DNA from 2 places in the Pandoraea pulmonicola genome. Region 2 is predicted to be linked to the other one. Evidence: riboswitches for the same ligand, from Rfam matches in the RefSeq annotation. Region 2 holds a riboswitch; the other holds the start of a gene.
What was found. Region 2 has a riboswitch for thiamine pyrophosphate ahead of thiC (phosphomethylpyrimidine synthase ThiC). Riboswitches for the same ligand answer to the same signal wherever they lie in the genome.
Positions count from the first base shown of each region.

Region 1: another riboswitch for thiamine pyrophosphate. It lies ahead of RO07_RS23475 (FAD-dependent oxidoreductase); the one in region 2 lies ahead of thiC (phosphomethylpyrimidine synthase ThiC).

Region 1 is NZ_CP010310.2:5,433,366-5,443,936, forward strand. It holds gene mlaE (lipid asymmetry maintenance ABC transporter permease subunit MlaE) at 1-369, opposite strand, end outside; gene RO07_RS23450 (ABC transporter ATP-binding protein) at 366-1,175, opposite strand; gene RO07_RS23455 (GNAT family N-acetyltransferase) at 1,541-2,038, shown strand; gene RO07_RS23460 (thiamine phosphate synthase) at 2,093-3,298, opposite strand; gene RO07_RS23465 (thiazole synthase) at 3,335-4,180, opposite strand; gene thiS (sulfur carrier protein ThiS) at 4,182-4,379, opposite strand; gene RO07_RS23475 (FAD-dependent oxidoreductase) at 4,396-5,526, opposite strand; TPP riboswitch at 5,672-5,800, opposite strand; gene RO07_RS23480 (ABC transporter ATP-binding protein/permease) at 6,096-7,916, shown strand; gene RO07_RS23485 (SDR family NAD(P)-dependent oxidoreductase) at 8,011-8,811, shown strand; gene RO07_RS23490 (MFS transporter) at 8,893-10,152, shown strand; gene RO07_RS23495 (SMP-30/gluconolactonase/LRE family protein) at 10,240-10,571, opposite strand, start outside.
Region 2 is NZ_CP010310.2:4,586,513-4,597,083, reverse strand. It holds gene recD (exodeoxyribonuclease V subunit alpha) at 1-392, shown strand, start outside; gene paeA (polyamine export protein PaeA) at 361-1,707, opposite strand; gene RO07_RS19615 (hypothetical protein) at 2,213-3,289, shown strand; gene thiC (phosphomethylpyrimidine synthase ThiC) at 3,443-5,359, opposite strand; TPP riboswitch at 5,433-5,531, opposite strand; gene pdxR (MocR-like pyridoxine biosynthesis transcription factor PdxR) at 5,723-7,279, opposite strand; gene RO07_RS19600 (carboxymuconolactone decarboxylase family protein) at 7,490-7,945, shown strand; gene RO07_RS19595 (hypothetical protein) at 7,995-9,656, opposite strand; gene RO07_RS19585 (OXA-62 family carbapenem-hydrolyzing class D beta-lactamase OXA-156) at 10,058-10,571, shown strand, end outside.

The DNA.
Region 1 (10,571 bases), 850 kb from region 2:
CTCGCCCGCCTTCATCAGGCCAATTTCGGCCGTGAGCGACGTGCCGGCACGACCCGCGAACAGCAGCGCCGTGACCACCGGCCCGAGCTCGCGCACCAGCGAGAGCGCCACGAGCAGGCCGAGCGCCTGTTCCGAGCCGTACTTGTTGAGGGTGTAGTAGCCCTGCAGCCCGAGCACGAAGCCGACGAACAGCCCCGAGACCGCAATGATGACAAACGAATAGTTACCGACGAAATGAATCTGGTCGGTCACGAGTCGCGGGCGACGCAGCAGCGCGCCGCTCGACGCCAGCATGCGCAGGAACATGCGGGCGCCATATCCCAGGCGCTCCACGTGGCCGCGAACGAAACTGCCGATGGTGGTGATCATGCACGCGCTCCGATACCGAAATCTTCCGCGAGCGGCGGCGCGGGATACTGAAACTTCACGGGGCCGTCCGGCTGCGCGTCGATGAACTGACGCACCGTGGGATCGCTCGAGGCACGCAGCGCGTCGGGCGCGCCCTCGGCGGCGATACGGCCTTCACTGATGAAATAGATGTAGTCGGCAATGGCGAAGGTCTCCGCCACATCGTGCGACACGATGATCGACGTGGCGCCGAGCGCGTCGTTGAGCTTGCGGATCAGGTTCGCGGTGATGCCCATCGAGATCGGATCCAGGCCGGTGAACGGCTCGTCGTACATGACGAGGTCGGGATCGAGCGCAATCGTGCGCGCGAGTGCCACGCGGCGCGCCATCCCGCCCGAAATCTCGGCGGGCTTCATGTCGCGTGCACCGCGCAGGCCCACGGCGTTGAGCTTCATGAGCACCAGATCGCGGATGAGCGACTCGTCCAGTCGAGTGTGTTCGCGCAGCGGAAACGCCACGTTGTCGAACACCGTCATGTCGGTAAACAAGGCGCCGAACTGGAACAGCATGCCCATGCGGCGACGCAACCGGAACCAGCCGTCCCGATCGAGCGTCGACACGTCGGTGCCGTCGAAATCGACGCTGCCGCGGCTCGCATGCACCAGCCCGCCGATGAGGCGCAGCACGGTCGTCTTGCCACAGCCGGAGCCGCCCATGACCGCAATGACCTTGCCGCGGGGAAACCGCATATTCAACCCGGAAAGCACCAGACGTTCGCCATAGCCGAAGCTGACGTCACGCAGTTCGAGCAGATTTTCCGGATTCAGGGTGGGCACGTTACGGGTCTTATAGTGCGGCGCAAAACGCCAATTATAGGGGGGAATGCCGATCGATGCCGCTCACGGGCAGCCCGCCAATGCGAGTACCGGCGCCGTCGGGCGGCATTCTACAGGCCTTCGCGGATTCGCGATGGGACGTTCCGATGGCCGCAACGAACAAAAAGCCAGCGGCAGCAAGGACTTACCGCCGCTTGCACGGCGGCGGTGTTGCGCCGTTGCTACAATGTTCCGCTTGACGCAACGACCTGTTGACTCGGATGCCCTCCGCCAAACTCCCGCCTTTCGCACCTTCCTCTCCTTCCGGCCGCCCACAACCGCCCGCTGCCTGCGCCCCCGAATTTCAGATTCGTCCGATGCAGCCGAACGATCTTCCCCAGGTTCTGGCCGTGCAGGCGCAGGCGTACGGCGACGTCATGCTCGAATCGGAAGCGACGCTCGCATCGCGCCTGCGGCTCTCCCCCGAGACGTGCTGGGTCGCCGTCGACGCCGGCACGGCAGCGGAACCGCGCGTGGCCGGCTATCTGTTCACGCATCCGTGGCAGATCGCAGCGCCGCCGTCGCTCGATACCGTGCTCGACACACTGCCCGACTCTGCCGACTGCTGGTACGTGCACGACATGGCGCTGGCGCCCCGGACGCGAGGTGCGGGCGTCGCCAGCCGGCTCTACGCGGCCGCGCTCGCCTCGGCACGGAAATTGGGGTTGCAGACTTCCGCACTCGTTGCGGTGCAGCAATCGCATGGGTTCTGGGCGCGCTTCGGCTACGCCGCGGCGACGAACGTTTCGCCGATCATCGCCGCCAAGCTCGCCGGCTACGGCGAGGGCGCAGTGTTCATGACGCGTCGCCTGTAACACCATTTCGCCATCGCAGTCCGCAAGGCGACCGCATGTGACGTCGCCAGAACTTCACGCCCGCTTCGCAAACTCGCGTTGCATGCCCTTCACCGCGGCGCTCACGTCAGGCGCCTCGGTCACGGCACGCACGACGGCGGCACATCCCGCGCCGGTATCGAGCACATGAGGAAGATTGCCCGCGTCGATACCGCCGATGGCAACGAGCGGGTAATGCGGCGCGATGAGTTTCACGTAGCGCGCGAGCTTCGCCAATCCTTGCGGCGCGGTGGCGATCACTTTGGTCGTGGTCGGGAAGACCGCACCGACCGCAAGATAGCTCGGCCGAAAGTGATGCGCGGCCAGAATCTCGTAATAGCCGTGCGTGCTGATGCCGAGCCGCATGCCGCTCGCGTGCAGCGTCGCGACCTCGTCGGCCGAGAGCGCCGCCATGTCTTCCTGCCCCAGGTGAACGCCGTAGGCCTTGGCCTCGGCAGCCTCGCGCCAGTGATCGTTGATGAACCAGGCGCTGTCGTGCGTGACGCGCTTGCCGGCGGCCACCGTCCGAACGATCTGATCGCGCAGCTCCGGATGCGCCGGATCCTTGATCCGCAACTGCACCGTGCCGACCTGCAGATCGGCCATGCGCTCGCACCATGCGGCGTCGGGCAGCACGGGGTACAGGCCCAGACGCGCCGGGCATGGCGGAAAGTGCCCAGGCGATGGCGCCTGGCCGAGCACGACGGGGAATGTCTCGAGGACGGTCGGCCATTCGCCGAGCGTGGCGGCATCTTCCGTGCGGGCATGGCTGCCGTCGCTGCGCCATGCGCGCGCCAGCACCAGCGCATCGTGCGGCGCAAAGCCGCAGTCGAGGAACGCCGCGAACGCCGGGAAGAATGCCGGGTCGTCGACGCCGGCAATGCGATAGACCGCATCCGTTGTGTACAGGGTGTCTTCGGCATGCCCCTGGGCCATCGCGCGCGAGACGAGCACCACCGCACCCGCGGCGCGCCACACGTCGAGCTGCAACGATCCCGCACTTGCCAAACCTGACTCGTGCGCCGACGGTAGCGACAGCCAAACCACATCTCCCTTGCTTGCGCCAGCAGGCGGTTCGACGTGCAGACGCCAGGACGGCGCACTGTCCTCCGCGACCGATGGCCACGGCGCGAGTCGCGCACGAATCGCTTCGGCGGCTTGCTGCCACGCCATCACGACCGACGTGCCGGCAGGCAGACATTGCACGTGGGTAAGCTCGGCGGCGCGGACGGGCGTCGTCATCAAAGGTCCTTGTTCGACGGATTGGGGTGGGTTACGTCAGGCGCCTGTCTGGTGCCAGAACGGCACACCGACAACCGGTGTGCTCGCTTCGGCGCTCTCGCGCTCGGCCATCGGCCCGGCCAGCCACGCCGCACGCCCCGCCTTGATCGCGGTGGCGAATGCACCGGCCATCTCCACCGGTTGCGCGGCGAGCGCCACGGCGGTGTTGAGCAACACGCCGTCGAAGCCCCACTCCATCACCTGACAGGCGTGCGACGGCAGACCGAGGCCGGCGTCGACGATAAGCGGCGTGTCCGGCAGACGATCACGCAGCAGACGCAGCCCGTACGGATTGATCACGCCCTTGCCCGTACCGATCGGCGCCCCCCACGGCATCAGCGCCTGACAGCCCACGTCGAGCAGACGACGGCACAGCACCAGATCTTCCGTGCAGTACGGCAGCACCTTGAAGCCGTCGCGAATCAATTGTTCGGCGGCGGTCACCAGACCGAACGGATCGGGTTGCAGTGTGTAGTCGTCGCCGATCAGTTCGAGCTTGATCCAGTCGGTTTCGAAGACCTCGCGCGCCATTTGCGCGGTGGTCACCGCCTCCTGCACCGAGTGGCAGCCGGCCGTATTCGGCAGCACCGGCACCGCCAGACGTCGCAGCGTCTCCCAGAAGTGGCCTTCCGACGCCTGCGCACCCGTGCCCGAAAGCTGGCGGCGCAGCGCCACCGTCACCATGCCCGGACGGGCGGCGTCGATGGCGTCGTTAAGCACCTGCAGCGACGGGTAGCGCGCCGTGCCGAGCAGGAAGCGACTGCCGAAGCGGGTGTCGTACAGCGTGAGGGCGTCGCGCGCGCTGCCCGCGGCCACGTTGGCCGATTCCGTGAATGCGTTCATCTCAGCCTCCAGCCACCGGTTGCACGACGTCGATCCTGTCGCCATGCGCGAGCGAGCGCGCGGCGTATTGCGTCTTGGGCACGAATTGCCCGTTGACCGCCGCCGCGAACGGCGGCTTGGCGCCGTAGGCGGCCAGCGCCTCGGCCAGCGTCGCCGTCTCGGCCACGCTCAGTGTCTGTTGATTGATATGGATGTCCATCGCGTACCGCTCCCTCTCATGCCAGGCGGAACAGATCCGGCCACGGCCGGCCCGCTCGCCACGTCTCCCAGTCGAACGCGTACCCGGGTCCCGTCGGCGCGCCCGTCGTTTGCATCAATGCCTGCGCCAGCGCACACGCCTCGCCCGTCACCGCCGGCGCAAGAAGATAACCGTGGCGATACAGGCCGTTCAGGCGCAGCACCCGCTTGCCGTCCCACTGCACGCGCGGCAAATGGTCGGGCAGCGCCGGCCGGCAATTCACGTTCAGCTCGACGATGCGCGCCTCGCCGAACGCCGGATTCAGCGAATGCGCCGCCGACAGCAGCTCGAGTGCGGAGCGCACCGTCATCGGCGACATGTCCTCCGACTCGAGCTCGGTCGCACCGATCACATACAGATCGTTTTCCTTCGGCGCGATGTAGATCGGATAGCGCGGATGCAGCAGGCGCACCGGGCGGCGCAGACCGACGCCGGGTGCGTGAATGCGCGCCACTTCGCCACGCACGCCCCGCAGTTGCGTGAGGAGACCGCGCGCACCGAGGCCACGGCAGTCGATGACGAGGCCCGCGTCCGGATAGGCGCCTTCGTCGATTTCGGTATGCCAGTGCAGGTCCGCACCGGCCTTTCCCAGGCCGGCCGCCAGCGCGCGCAACAGTTGACGGTTGTCGAGCTGGCCCTCGTTGGGCAGCAGCCAGCCTTCCTGGAAACGACCCGCGAGCGCGGGTTCGACCTCGCCCAATTGCGCGCCAGACACACGCTCCACACCACCGCGCAGCAATTCGGGCGGGGCGTTGGCGCGCATGCGTCGATCGAACATCACCGCCTCCGCGCGATCGGGCTGGTGCCAGACGACGAGCGTGCCGTTGCGCTGGAAAAACACAGGCTCGGGCAGACCGTCGATCAGCGACGGCCAACGCTCGAGGCCCGCCGCGCCCATCTCGACGATGCTCGGTTCGGCCACGGCGGCCTCGGCCAGCGGCGCGAGCATGGCCGCGGCGACCCAGCCGGCCGCGGAGGAACCGTCGGCGTCGCCGCGCTCGTAGAGCGCCACGCGCGCGCCGGCGCGAATCAGTTGCCACGCGAGCAGACGGCCGGACAGACCGCCGCCGAGCACCGCGACGTCGGGATGCAAGGGCGAAGCGCTCATACGCGCACCGCCACGCGGGCCGTCACGGCGCACAGGCACGCAGAGGTATTCGAAGGAAAAATCGCAGGGACTTGCGAAAGGCAGCGCATGGGGTCCTTTCCTCATGAAAGCAAAAGGACGAAACGGTGTTGGACACCTTACCCCACTGGAGGAGTCGGAAACTTCCCACGCCGGTATTACCCGGGTCGGGTGCAAAGGGTCTCTCTCAGCCCCGTGTCACTCGTTACGCATGGTTCACACCCGCGTTCGGCACGGAGCACCCCTGTTTCGCCCGCAGCCATTACAACATAGATGCCGACGCCCGTGCAAGCTGGCCTTCCGGGCGGTTGCACGCTCATCGCGTCTCGTTTTTTGACGAATCCCCGGGGTCTCGTAACAGCACGTAAACTGAATTCCGGCGGCACGCGGGTTTCGGGCCGGAATTCATGCAACGCACCATCGAAAACGGTGATCAAATTAATCGTCGGACAGCAGCAAATCCGGGCGTGGCGCTCCTTCGTCCCGAGATCGCTGCCCACAGGCGTCCCCAATAACACGTTGCATCACAGCGGCAGCACCGCCAGACGATCATGGCCCACACGCCGAAGCCTTCCCTGCCCGCCGGCACGTCGCCGGCCAATGACCCCGCCACGCCCCCACCGAAGCCTCCGAGCGCCTGGCAGTTGATCCGCCCCTATTGGGTGTCGGAAAAGCGCTGGGAGGGGCGACGGCTTCTGGCGCTGGTCATCGTGCTGAACCTCGCGGTGGTGTTCATCAATGTGCGACTCAACGCCTGGAACGCGGGCTTCTACGACGCGCTCGACAAGCGCAACTGGCCGGTCTTCAGGTCGTCGCTCGCCGAATTCGCGATCCTCGCCTTCAGCTTCATCATCATCGCGACGTTTCGCACCTACTTCCGGCAGATGCTGGAAATCAGATGGCGACAGTGGGTGACCGACACCAACCTGACGAAGTGGTTTGCACGGCAGGCGTACTACCGTATCGAGCGCGATCATCTCGCGGACAACCCCGACCAACGTATTTCGGAAGACATCCGCACGCTCGTCAGCTCGTCGCTGTCGCTTTCGCTCGATCTGCTCACCACGCTCGTTTCGCTGTTCTCGTTCGTGACCATTCTGTGGACGATTTCGGGCGCCGTGTCGTTCGCCCTCGGCGGCATGAACATCACGATTCCGGGCTACATGGTCTGGGTCGCGGCGCTGTACGCGATCGTGGGCTCGTTCTTCATTTTCAAGGTCGGCCGCCCGCTCGTCGGCCTGAGCTATCGTCAGCAACAGGTCGAGGCTGATTTTCGTTTCCTGCTGGTGCGTCTGCGCGAGTCGGCCGAGCAGGTCGCGCTCTATCGCGGCGAAGGCGCCGAGCTCTCGCGGCTGAAGTCGGCCTTCGGCGCCGTGCGCGACAACTGGTGGCAGATCATGGTGGTGACCAAGCGCCTGATCTTCGCGAATTCGATCTACGCGCAGATCGCCATCGTGTTCCCGATCATTGCCGCCGCACCCCGCTACTTCGCCGGCGCCTTCACGCTGGGCGTACTCATGCGCCTCATCGACGCCTTCGGACAAGTCAGCGATGGCTTCTCGTGGTTCGTGAACAGCTTCGCGACATTGGCCGAGTGGAAAGCCACGGTCAACCGTCTGCGCGAATTCACGCGCGTCATCGACGAGCCGCCGCGCCAAGGCGGCATCTCGGTCGTCGCCACGCAGGCGGACTCGCACGCGAGTGCCTATGCGGCGACGGATCTCCGTCTCGCGCTGCCCAATGGCGCACCGCTCGCCACCGCCGGTTCGTTCGCGTTCACCCCCGGATCGCGTTGGCTCGTCCGCGGACGGTCGGGCTGCGGCAAGAGCACGCTGCTGCGCGCGCTGGCCGGCTTGTGGCCATTCGGCGACGGGCGCGTGGACGTTCCCGCCGGCGCGCGCGTGCTGTTCCTTTCGCAACAGAGCTATTTGCCCATCGACACTCTGAAGGCCGCGCTCGCGTTCCCGTCGTCGCCGGAGACATTTACCGACGCCGAGTGCCGCGACGCGTTGGTCGCCGTGAATCTCGGCCAGTACGTGGATGACCTGCAAACGGTCGCCCACTGGGCGCGGCGCCTCTCGGGCGGCGAGCAGCAACGGCTCGCCGCTGCGCGAGCGTTGCTGCAAAAGCCCGACTACCTGTTCCTCGACGAGGCCACCAGTGCGCTCGACGTGGAAACCGAGGAGGCCGTATACAGCGCGCTGCATGCCAACCTGCCGACGACGACGATGGTCAGCGTGGCGCATCGCGAAACGCTCGCGCGCTTCCATCAGCACACCATGACGCTGCGCGGTGCGATCGACCCCGAGCCCATCAAGCCTGACGAGCCCGTCAAACCCGTCGACCCGTCGCACGCCGTCGGCGCGGCGTAGTTCGTTCACCTGCTAAATAATATTGACGCGCCTGTCCCGGAGCACAGGGGGTTTGGCATAATCACGAGCACCCTAGGCATTGCACGGGCTCATCGTGACCACCCTCACCTCCTCGTCCGGCACCTCCGACGCGAGCACCGGCCGGACCATCGTCGTCACCGGCGCCGCTTCTGGCATCGGCGCGGCCATCGCCCTCCGGCTCGCCTCTCCCGACACCCGCCTCCTCCTGCACACACGCGGCGCCTCCGACGCCAGTCAAGCGCGACTCGTCGACGTTCGACAGGCATGCGAGGCAGCCGGTGCGCAATGCGCGATCTGGCTGGGCGATCTCACCGACGCCTCGGCGGCCACGCAATTGATCGACGCCGCACACGACGCCTTCGGCGCCGTCGACCAGATCGTGAGCAATGCCGGCTTCGCCACGCGTGAGCGCGTGGCCGATATCGACGCCGACGCGTTCGCCCGCACCCTCTCGGCGATGCCGGGCGCGTTCGCCGCGATGCTGCGTGCGGCGCTGCCCGACCTGCAGCGTTCGACGTGCGCCAGCGTCGTGGCGGTCAGCTCGTTCGTCGCGCATCGTTTCGCGCCGAACCAGGCCGGCTTCCCCGCGACCGCGGCCGCCAAGGCGGCAATCGAGGCGCTCGCGAAGAGCGCCGCCGCCGAATACGCGCGCGCTGGCGTGACGATCAACTGCGTCGCCCCCGGTTACACGCGCAAGGACAGCGGTCACTCGGCGATCGACCCAACCGCATGGCAACGCGCGGCCGACGCCACACCGACGGGGCGTCTTTGCGAGCCCGACGACATCGCCGCGCTGGCCGTCTTCCTGCTCGGTCCGCACGCGCGACAGATCACGGGACAGGTGATTCACGTCGACGGCGGACTGACACTCTGAACAGGCGCCGGCACGAGCGCCAGACCACAAAAAACCAACGTCACACATAACGACAAGCACGCGATCCACCGAGGAGTCTTCATGGCATTCTTTTCCTGGTTCAAGGAACTCAACACGAAGGAGCGCAAGGCCCTCTATGCGGGCTTCGGCGGCTACGCCGTCGACGCGTTCGACTTCATGATCTATTCGTTCCTCATCCCCACGCTCATCGCCGCCTGGGGCATGTCGAAGAGCGAAGCCGGCATGATCGCGACGAGTTCGCTGATCTCGTCGGCCATCGGCGGATGGCTCGCGGGCATTCTCGCGGACCGCTACGGCCGCGTGCGCGTGCTGCAGTGGACGATCGCCACCTTCTGCCTGTTCACGTTCCTCTCGGGTTTCACGCATTCGTTCTGGCAGCTGCTCATCACACGCACACTGCAGGGCGTCGGCTTCGGCGGCGAATGGACGGTCGTCACCATGATGATGGGTGAGATGATCCGCTCGCCGCAGCATCGTGCGAAGGCGGTCGGCACCGTGCAAAGCAGCTGGTCGGTCGGCTGGGGCGCCGCCGCGCTGCTCTACTGGTTCTTCTTCGCCGTGTTCGACGCCGACACCGCATGGCGCGCCTGCTTCTGGATCGGCATCGTGCCCGCGCTGTGGATCACGTACGTGCGTCGCAACGTGTCGGACCCGGAGATCTTCACGCAAACGCGCAAGCAAGTCGCCGAGGGCGCGCTCAAGGGCAACTTCGCGCAGATCTTCGCCCCCGCGCATGTGAAGACGACAATCCTCGGCAGCTTGTTGTGCAGCGGCATGCTCGGTGGCTACTACGCCATCACGACGTGGCTGCCCACGTACCTGAAGACGGAGCGCGGACTGTCCGTCTTCAACACCAGCGCGTATCTCATCGTGCTGATCGTGGGCTCGTTCGTCGGTTACATCGTCGGCGCGATCCTGTCCGACAAGTTCGGGCGTCGCGCCGCGTTCGTCTTCTTCGCCGTGGCGTCGTTCCTGCTCGGCATGGCCTACACGATGCTGCCGATCACCGACGGCGCCATGCTGCTGCTCGGCTTCCCGCTGGGCATCGTGGTGCAAGGCATTTTCGCTGGCATCGGCGCATATCTGACGGAACTGTATCCGAACCATATCCGCGGCTCTGGGCAGGGCTTCTGCTACAACCTCGGTCGCGGGATCGGCTCGTTCTTCCCGATCGCCGTCGGCATGCTCGCGCAGACCGGCTCGCTCGTGAAGGCGATCGGCATCGTCGCCGGGGGCGGCTACCTGCTCGTGGTGGTGTGCGCGCTACTGTTGCCGGAGACGCGCGGCAAGGCACTCACGGCGGCCGAGCCGGCGCACTGAAGACGTCGGCGCATCGGGCAGGTCGGACGCCCGGTGCGCGCCGCTTATCGACTGCCGCGCGGCGTCGCGACCGTTATCCTCCCCCGCCTACGCGCCTGCCGCCGGCAACGCCCCCGCAAAGGACACCTCCGGAAGTCCTTTCACGCCGCAGCGCACGGCAAAGACGTGGCCGTCCTGTTCGTTCGCGCCCGTGCCGGGGCGGATCGACGTCACGAACAGCGTGTCGAAGTCGCGCCCGCCGAACGCGCACATCGACGGCTTCGACACCGGCAACACGATCTCGCGATCCAGTTCGCCCGCCGGTGTGAAACGCAGCAGGCGACCGCCGTCGTTGGCGCACGTCCAGTAGCCTCCGTCCGCATCGACCGCGGCGCCGTCCGGCCGCCCCGGATATCGATTCATGTCGACGAACAGACGCC
Region 2 (10,571 bases):
TGAACCTGTTCAACGGCGACATCGGCATCGCGCTGCCGCTGGGCCCGTCGGGCACGTTGCGCGTAGCATTCGCGACCCCGGACGGCGGCTACCGTCTCTATTCCCCGGCGAGTCTGCCCGCGCACGAGACGGCGTTCGCGATGACGATTCACAAATCTCAGGGATCGGAATTCGAGCGCGTGGCGATCGTGCTGCCGGAGCAGGCGAGCCGCGTGCTCTCACGCGAGCTCATTTACACCGGGGTGACACGTGCACGCCGTCAGGCTTGGGTCTGTGCGCCGTGGCAGGTGATCGCGTCGGCCATCGCGCGTCCGACGCAGCGCGATGGTGGACTGACCGACCGGCTCACGCAGGTGCTCGCTACGATGCCTGATCCGTCGGGGGCGCGATAATCGCCGCTTCTTCGGTAACAGAACCGAGGCGCGTGACGAGCAACTGGTCGATCTTGTAGTTGTCGATGTCGACCACTTCGAACTTGTAGCCCGCCGCTTCGGTCGCTTCCGATTTTTTCGGAATGCGCTTGAGCTGATAGATCATGAAGCCGGCGATGGTCTCGTACTCGCCTTCGCCCGGCAACTCGTCGATGTCGAGCGTTTTCTTCACGTCTTCCACCGAAGTCACACCGTCAACGAGCCACGAGCGCTCATCGCGCTGCACGATCTGGTCTTCGTCGGCGGGGTGAACGACGTCACCCATGAGCGCGCCGACGATGTCGTTGAGCGTGACCACACCGACCACCAGCCCGTACTCGTTGATGATGACGGCAAAGCTCTCCCGCGCTTCCTTGAAGCGGGCCAGCGCTTCGGACAGGTTGAGCGTGTCGGGGATCACAAGCAGCTTTTTCGCGTACAGACGATCCAGATTGCGGATCACGCTCGACAGGTCTTCGCTCGCGATGCGCTGGAGCAGATCCTTCGAGTCGACGTAGCCGAGCACGTTGTCGATTTCGTCGCGACACACGAGATATTTCGAATGCGGGCTCTCCGTGATCTTCTGGCGAATGCTGCGTTCTTCCTCGGCGATGGTGAAATACACCACGTCGTCACGGAAGGTCATGACCGAGCCGACCGTGCGCGATTCCAGTTCGAACACGTTTTCGATCAGATGCAGTTCCTGCTTGCGCAACACGCCGGCCTCCGCACCGGCGCCGACCATCGCCGCGATGTCCTCGGAGGTGATGTTCTCGATGGCATGCGTCGGCAGCTTGAAGATGCGCAGGAACACGTTGGCCACGCCGTTGAAGACATAGACGAGCGGACGCAGCACCTTCAGGCAGAGCAGCATCGGATCGATGATGGCCATCGCGACGCGCTCCGGGTTGACCATCGCAAGCCGCTTCGGGATCAGATCCGCGAACTGGATGAACGCGATCGTGATGAACAGGAATGAGCCGATGCTCGCGAGCCGTAGCGCGAGCGCCTGATCGGCGACGGGCGAGAGCCAGCTGAACAGATAGCCCGTGAGGAAACTCTCCCCGAGCACACCGCCCAGCACGGCGACCGCGTTCACGCCGATCTGCACGACGGTGAAGAAATTGCCGGGCTGCTCCTTGAGCGCGAGCACTTTGACCGCTTGCGCGTCGCCCTTTTCCATCAACACCTGAAGCTTGGTGCGCTTGGCAGCCGTGAGGGAAATTTCGGAGGCGGAAAAGAAGGCGCTCGCCAGGACGAGCAAAAAGATACTGAAGAGAAAGCCGTAACCACTCATATTGATGTCCCTGTATGTACGAAAGCGGGCGCACAGCAGCGACGTAGGCCGGACCCGTCCGCATGACGGAGGGCCGGTGACAGGAGACATTTCAAAACAAGGCCGGTGGGGCCATCATTTTGAGATGCCTTCGGGCTGGGGCGCCGGACCAGGGGCCGGGCCCGGCGTGTGCGGCGAGCAAGCATTGCCGCCTACGCCTGTCCGCGAAGTCTCGCGGGTTGCGTCAGCCGTCGGCTGTATCGCCTGTCCAATAGCATGCCATAACTTCGGGGCGCGCCGATACGCCCGCCCAGGCCACCGTTGCACCGCCGCACGCTGCCTCCCGGGCCCTGCGGTCGGGCGGATGGCCTGTCTACTTCCGGGCGGTGGCGTGTACCTGCCGCGCGTTCGGCGGCGCAGAAACGATAATCGCCGCCGCCACGCTCGGGCATCGTGGATCCGCTTCGACATGCGGTCGAAGTCGCGGTGAATCATCGCGTTCACGCCACTTTCCGAGGACGACATCATGCACAACTATCCGATCGGTCCGGGCAACATGGCCAAGCCCGACCTGGGCAGCCTCGATCTTTCGCTCGACAAGGTGAAGTGGGAGAACTTTCCCCTGATACGCCTGGCCAACAGCCTTGCCGGCAGCGCGAGAGGGCTGGTCACGGAGCATCTTTGCAAGCCCGTGACTTGCCTTCCGACGACCGAGCTGTGCGACGATTTGTGTAAAGTCTCATCCGCAAATGCGCCGGAGCCCAGGCCGGGCAACGCTCCCGCGCCCGCCGGGATGGACGGCAAGCCCGGCGATCCGCTTTCCATCCTGAGGGCGGAGCTCGATCCCGAAGGGCGTGTGCCTGCGAAGGCGGTGCTATGTCCGTCGGCGCTGCAGACGCTGTTTGTCTGCGCGGGCGAGCGACGAGGCAACGCGCGTGGCAATGCCGGTGACTTCGCGCATCATCCCGTCGCGATGCCCGATTCTCGCAGCGAAGGGGCGCAGATCTGCGCGTCCGTCATCGAGGGCGCGTTGCTCGGCACCGACGGACGCAATGCCACCGTGCCGTTCGAGGTCGGTCTGACCGATGTCACGCGGACGGTCGCGGACACCGCACGCCGCTGGACGGGCAAGTCGGGCCTGGTCGGCAAGAAGGAATGGATCCACGCATGCCAGGTCCACCAGCCTGCGGAGGGATTCCTTCGCGACGTGAACACCCGCCTGCAGGCGAGCCACCGGGCACTGCCGTCGGCGGACGCGACCGCGTGGCTGTTGCGTGTGGCCTTCTCCGACGCGATGCCGATGCATCAGGCGACGGTGCGCGACGACCTGCCGGCATCCGCGGGCCTCGGCACCGACGAATGGGCGCGGTGCGCGCTCGGTATCGAGCAACTGGGCGACCAGCACTGGGGGATGCGGCATCGCGACGTGGTGAATGCCGCCAAACTGCCGGCGACGGACACGCAGGCGTTCGTCGCGCTGGCGACTTCCATCTCGACGCTGCGTCCCGACTTGGCGGCGCTTCGGTTGCGCAACCGGCTCACGGCGCTCGGCGTGCCGACCGCGGAGGCGGCCACGACGCCCGACGCGTCAAAGCCTGCCTGAGTCGCCCGCACCGCGCGGCACTGCCGATTGTGTCCGCCGGACGCCAACTCCCGAGGGGAAACGGAAACGCCCGCATCGCTGCGGGCGTTTCTTCATGCGGGCGAGGCGAGCGGCGGGTCACACACGGTGAGCCAGTCGTTCGCGATTCGCGCCTCAGGTGCGGCGATAGATCTCGGCACCGCTCTTGACGAACTCGACGGCCTTCACTTCCATGCCTTGCTTGAGCGCAGCCTCGTCGGTAATGCCTTGCTTGGCGGCGTAGTCGCGCACGTCCTGCGTGATCTTCATCGAGCAGAAATGCGGCCCGCACATCGAGCAGAAATGCGCCACCTTGGCGGAGTCCTTCGGCAGCGTTTCGTCGTGGAATTCACGCGCCTTGTCCGGGTCGAGGCCCAGGTTGAACTGGTCTTCCCAGCGGAACTCGAAGCGTGCCTTCGACAGCGCGTTGTCGCGAATCTGCGCGCCCGGGTGGCCCTTGGCGAGATCGGCGGCGTGGGCGGCGAGCTTGTACGTGATGATGCCTTCCTTCACGTCGTCCTTGTTCGGCAAGCCCAGGTGCTCCTTCGGCGTGACGTAGCACAGCATGGCCGTGCCGTACCAGCCGATGGTCGCCGCGCCGATGCCCGACGTGATGTGGTCGTAGCCGGGGGCGATGTCGGTCGTCAGCGGGCCGAGGGTATAAAACGGGGCCTCGTCGCAGTACTCGAGCTGGAGATCCATGTTCTCCTTGATGAGCTGCATCGGCACGTGACCCGGGCCTTCGATCATCACCTGCACATCGTGCTTCCAGGCGATCTGCGTGAGTTCGCCGAGCGTCTTGAGCTCGGAGAGCTGCGCTTCGTCGTTGGCGTCGTAGATCGAGCCGGGACGCAGGCCGTCGCCGAGCGAGAACGCGACGTCATAGGCCTTCATGATTTCGCAGATCTCTTCGAAGTGCGTGTACAGGAAGCTCTCCTTGTGATGCGCGAGGCACCACTTCGCCATGATCGAGCCGCCGCGGCTCACGATGCCCGTCATGCGGTTGGCGGTCATCGGCACGTACGCGAGGCGCACGCCGGCGTGGATCGTGAAGTAGTCGACGCCCTGCTCGGCCTGCTCGATGAGCGTGTCGCGGAACATTTCCCACGTCAGCTCTTCGGCCTTGCCGTTGACCTTTTCGAGCGCCTGGTAGATCGGCACCGTGCCGATGGGCACCGGGCTGTTGCGCAGAATCCACTCACGCGTTTCGTGAATGTGCTTGCCGGTCGACAGATCCATCACGGTGTCGCCGCCCCAGCGGATCGCCCACGTCATCTTGTCGACTTCTTCGCCGATCGACGACGTCACGGCCGAGTTGCCGATGTTCGCGTTGATCTTCACGAGGAAGTTGCGGCCGATGATCATCGGCTCCGATTCCGGGTGGTTGATGTTGTTCGGGATGATGGCGCGCCCGCGCGCGACTTCGCTGCGCACGAATTCCGGCGTGATCTCGGCGGGGAGGCTCGCACCGAAGTGCTGGCCCGGGTGCTGGCGCGAGAGCAGATTGGCGAGACGCTCGCCCTGCGGACCGGCGCGGCGCACGCTCTCGATGTATTCCTGACGGCGCAGGTTTTCGCGAATCGCGATGTACTCCATCTCGGGCGTGATGATGCCCTGACGCGCGTAGTGCATCTGCGTCACGTTCTTGCCGGCCTTGGCGCGGCGCGGCGTGCGGTGCAGGCCGGGGAAGCGCAACTCGGCGGTGGCGGCGTCGGCGGCGCGCTCGCGGCCGTAGGCCGAAGTGAGTCCAGGCAGCGCTTCGGTGTCGCCGCGCTCGTCGATCCAGGCGGCGCGCAGTGCCGGCAGCCCCGAGCGGATGTCGATCTTGGCGTTCGGATCGGTGTAAGGACCCGACGTGTCGTAGACGAAGATCGGCGGGTTCTTCTCGCCGCCGAAGCTCGTCGGCGTGTCGGCTTGCGAGATCTCGCGCATCGGCACGCGGATGTCGGGGCGCGAGCCGCTCACGTAGATCTTGCGGGAATTGGGCAGCGGTGCGATCGCGGCTTCGTCCACGCGCGCGTTGGCTGAGAGGAACTTCGGATTGGCGTTCATGCAATGTCTCCTGGCGGGGCACGTGTTGACGCCGACAAATTCGGCGCAAAGCGGCTCAGGAGCATGAACGGGGGCGAGTAACTTCTACGCTCCCTGCGCTGGCATTATCCAGATCAGGTTCTAAGGGTATTTCTCACCCACAACTCACGTTGCAGGACCCCTGCGCTAGCTTTGCGGCAACGATACACCGACTCGACCGGCCAGCACAAGCACGATGTGTCCCGAAAAACGTGAACGGCACCATGGTGCGTTGCGGCATGGCGCTTGTGTGCACCGGACAGCGAGACGGGTGTCGACGAGCGCTCATACGTCGACCGTGCACCGATCACGCATCGGTTTTCGCGCCGCGCCATGTCGTTGGCCTTATCCGCCCGCGCGGCGGCGATCGTCGTCGTCGAAGGCCCGTGCAAGGCGCTGTGCCACGTCGTCGGCGCTCGATTCGTCGACGTTCGTGAAGCTCATCACGAGCGCCGGCGGCATCGCTCGTGCGATGCTGAAGAACGACAGTGCTCCGGGCGCGAGCCCATGCCGGGCCGCCGCACGGCAGATGCCGCGATCGTCGCGCGTGGCTTCAAGCCAGCCGAGCAGATGCATGCCGCCGGCTTGTTGCGCCAGATCGATGCGGCCTGCCAGGCGCGCGCGCAACGCTTCGGCGAGCGCCGTGCGGCGTTCCCCGTAGCGTTGTCGCATGCGTTTGATGTGGCGGCTGAAGTGCCCCTGCGTGATGAAATCCGTCACCGTGGCCTGCTCGATCCAGCCCTGCGCCGGCGTGGTGAGCGCCGCGTTGGCGGCAAACGCATCGCACAATGCCGGGGGCACCACCAGATAGCCCAGCCGCAGCGCGGGAAACAGCACCTTGCTGAATGACCCCGCGTAAAGCACGCGCTCGCCGCCGTCCAGGCTCTTGAGCGCGGGCAGCGGCGCGCCGGTGTAGCGGAATTCGCTGTCGTAGTCGTCTTCGACGATCCACGCGTCGCGCGCCTGCGCCCAAGCCAGCAGCGCGAGGCGGCGTGCGAGCGGCAGTGTTACCGACAGCGGCGACTGGTGCGATGGCGTCACGATAGCGAGTCGCGCGTGTGGGGCGGCCTGCTCGCCCGCCGCGACGTCGAGCCCTTCCCGATCGACCGGCACGGGCACGAGCGTCGCGCCTGCCATGCGCAGCGCTTCGCGCGCGCGGAAGTAGCCGGGGTCTTCGCACCATATGGCATCGCCCGGGCGCAGCAGCACGCGTGCGATGAGCGCCAGCGCGCCCTGGTAACCCGCGGTGACGACGATTTGCCCGGGCTCGCAACGAATGCCGCGCGCGATGGCCAGATAGCCGGCGATGGCCTCGCGCAGCGGCGCCCAGCCGGTGGCGTCCTGGTAGTGCAGGCTTTCCGGGGCGAGATGGCGCGCGTGACGTGCCGCGAGCCGCGCCCACAGCTTGCGTGGGAATTCGTCGAGCGCGGGCATGCCGTTTTGCAGCGGGAGCGGCATGCCCGACGCGCTTATCGGGATATGACTGGGGTTGTCCACGGGATGCAGTGCCGTCGCCTTGCCAGCGGAGACGACTGACGCATCTGGTGAACCGTCCGCCGTCTTGTGCGACGCCGAGGGGAAAACCCTGGCGGCGGCGCCAAGCCGGGCGGCGTCCAGCTGGGGATTGACGCGGCTGCCGGCGGCGCCGTGTCCGATCACGAAGCCCTCGGCGACCAGCCGTTCGTACGCGGCCTCGACCGTACCGCGTGCCACGCCCAGTTCGCTGGCGAGCGCGCGTGTCGAGGGCAGGCGCGCGGCCGGGGCGAGCTTGCCGGACAGGATGCCGTCGCGGATACGCTCATAGAGCGCGCGATAAGTCGGTACACCGGCGGTGTGCGCGGCGTCCGCCAGATGCAGCGCGGCAAGGGCCGGCGAGTCGGTCGGGCTGGGGTTGTCTGTCATGGCGCAGTGCCTCGCGTGGCGGTCCACGCCGGGGCGTCCTGGCTTGGACCGGTGTGGCCTGAGATGACCAGGATTGGCCTAGCGATTCTATTCTGTTTTGGCTCTTCTCTATAAGACAAGGCGGACGTATCGTTAGCGATGTCAACGGGAGGCCACCGCACTTGCGCGCCGAATCCGCGGCATTTTACGAACCGACTGGAGAATCGACTCATGATGCGTCTCAACTACGTCAAAGCATCCCCGCAGGCCTACGAGCAACTGGGCGCCCTGAGCGCGTACTTCCACGACTGCGGTCTGCCCGACGGTCTGGTCGAGCTGGTCTGGCTGCGGGCCTCGCAACTCAATGGCTGCGCATTCTGCATCGACATGCATGTGACCGACGCGCTGAAAATGGGCATCGAACCGCGCCGTCTGCATCTGCTCGATGCATGGCGCGAGACCGAGCTGTACTCGCCGGCCGAGCGTGCCGCGCTGGCCTGGACCGAAGCCGTCACGAACGTGCAGGATGGCCACGTGCCGGACGCCGTCTTCAACGACTTGCGTGCGCACTACGACGACAAGCAGATTGCCGACCTGACGTTTGCGGTCGCGACCATCAACGCGTGGAATCGTCTGGCCATTTCGTTCCGCTCGCCGTTGCCGAAGACGCCGCAGGGCGTGCGCTGAACCGTACGGGCAGGGGGCGCTTGCCCGTTCCCGAGGGCGGCGCCGGGGCTCAGCGGGCGAGTCGGACTTCGCGCTGGAATTCGCGCGGCATCAGCCGCAACGCGTCGCGGAAAAAGCGCCGGTCGGGCGGCGGCAGTATCGGCAGCACACGTCCCAGCGAACGGGCCGCGTGCAGTGCCTGTGGCGAGTCGCCGTCCTGATGCAGGGCGAACCACAACATCTCGAACCATAGATTGGCGAGCTGCAACGGCTCGAAACGAACGCGTCCGTCCTCGTGATCGGCCAGCGTCGTCGCCACCACGTCCGTCCACTGCCGGAACCCTTTGGCGCGCGAGAACGGCGCACCGAACGGCTGTACGGCGTCGAGAAAGGCGTCCACCGTCAGCGGCGTGCTCGCGCGCAGCGTCGCGAGGTCGGGATCGCGCCGCGCAGGCACCCCGCCGCGCGCAATGCGCAGTAAAAAAACCGTGTTCCACACGGAGTTGCCGCCCACGCCGAAGCGATCGCAAATCCACTCCGACAGACCGATCCAGCGCAACGATTGCCGTTGCACCTCGGTGACGGCGAGCCGCCTGCCAGGGTCGATCAGCGCCTCCTGCCAGAACAACCACAACGACAGTCCGATGTTCGCCGCGACGTGCTGCGCCAGCTCGATCGAGTCGGCTTCGAATGCGGCTTGCAGCGCATCGGAAAACGCGGCGAGCGCGTCGGCGGCCGACTGCGCCCGTATGGGCATCGGCCCGGGACGCGCGGCACGCGACTTGTGCAGTAGCGCTTGCAGATTGCGGGTCTCGAAGCGAATGCGCGGGTTGTAGACGAGACAGGGGGCAAGCGACGGGTCGTCGCCGATACGTTGCAGATGCGCGAACGCGCCCGCCTCATCGCGCAACGCGTACGCCTGCCATGCCTGCACGATCCAGTGCATGGCACGCAATGTCGGCGAACCCGGCTGATTCGCATGGAAGGTCGCCGCCAGCGTGGCGAGCGAGCGCTGCGTGCGAGCTCCGTCGCCCATGCGGCGCCACACAAGGGTCTCGGCAAGCAGCGCGATGCCGCGCTGCACGTCGTCGACGGCGCACACCTGGGCCGCGTGAAACGACGGAATGGCGCCGGTGCGCTGGCGGCGGGCCTCGCCCGGCGATGGGGCTTCCGGTGCGAAGAACACGCCGTCCTGCATATCGCGCTTGCCGAGTGTGAGGTGATGCCAGAATGCGATGTCCTGCATGACGTAGTCGAGCGCGGGCGATGGCTTGCCCTGGGCGGTGTCCTGCGGCAGACCGAGGAAGGCCGCGATGTCGCGGCGCGGGTCGTCGGGCGGCGTGTCGCCGACCATGACGGCGATGCGCGACACGTCGTGTGCGGCAAGCCAGAACGGTCCCTTGCTGCGTCCGCGCGTCGGCAGCAGACGCACGTCCGCCTGCCGGTCGTCGCCCCAGCCGACGGCCACGCCCCAGCGTGCGAAATCGGCGAATGCGCGGCTGATCAGCATGCGCAGGTCCCCCGCGGCGCCAGACTGCCCGAAACGGATCTTGAGCGACGCGAGCGAGACGGGCGCACTTTCGTAGCGCGCCGCGAAGTAGACGCGCATCAGCAACCACAGGCTCTGATATCGCACCGGCTCGCCGCCGACTTTCTGCGGTGCGTCGAGGCGTACCAGCAAGCGCTCGCGGGTGTCGGCGGGAGACTGGCGCTGCGTGAGCGGGTCGGTCATGGCGGTACGTGTCAGCTAGGGGGTTAGGCAATGTTGAAAAGCAACAGGCGACGACGTGCGACGGCGTGTGACGACGCATGCGGCTCGCGACAGCGTGCATCGACGTGATGCCATGGCACGCTCAACTGGTGTTCCGCCCGTGCACCATCCGCGCCGACGCGCATCGGCAGTTGGCTGCTGCCGTCGCCGAACGCCTCCGCTGGACGGACGCCCGAGGCAGTCCACATTCGCCATTGCGACCGATGATACGGTGGTTACGAAAGTTACGGTAGCGATACTTTGCATCTGCCGAAACGCACACTATGCTGCAAACGCTTTCGAGAGAGGTGCCTGGCCAGCATCGTCGACAGTGTTCCAGCCAGTCATCTTGATCTGGCACCCACCGAACTCAGGATAACGAAATGAAAAAGACATTCTCCCGCTGGCGGCGCGGCGCGCTCGTGTTGCGCATCCTTGGCGCGCTGGCCTCGCCCGTGGTCTTCGCAACGCCGGGGCATGCCGCCGAACCCGTGCGTCCCCCTTCCGTACATATCACCGAGCGGGCCGATTGGGGGAAGTACTTTGCTGATGAAGGCGTCAAAGGCACCGTCGTCGTGCTCGACGGCCGCACGCAGACCTATCAGGCGTACGACGCCGCGCGCGCCGAGCGGCGCCTGTCGCCGGCATCAACCTACAAGATTTTCAACAGCTTGCTGGCGCTCGAATCGGGGGCGATCGACAACGAACGCGAAGTCATTCCCTGGGACGGCAAGCCGCGTAGCATGAAGGCGTGGAACGCGGCGCTCAACCTGCGGGACGCGTTCCGCGTGTCATGTCTGCCTTGCTATCAGATCCTCTCGCACAAGATCCCGCGTCAGTATGCGCAGGCCAAACTCAACGAGGTGGGCTATGGCAATCGCACGATCGGCCACGCCG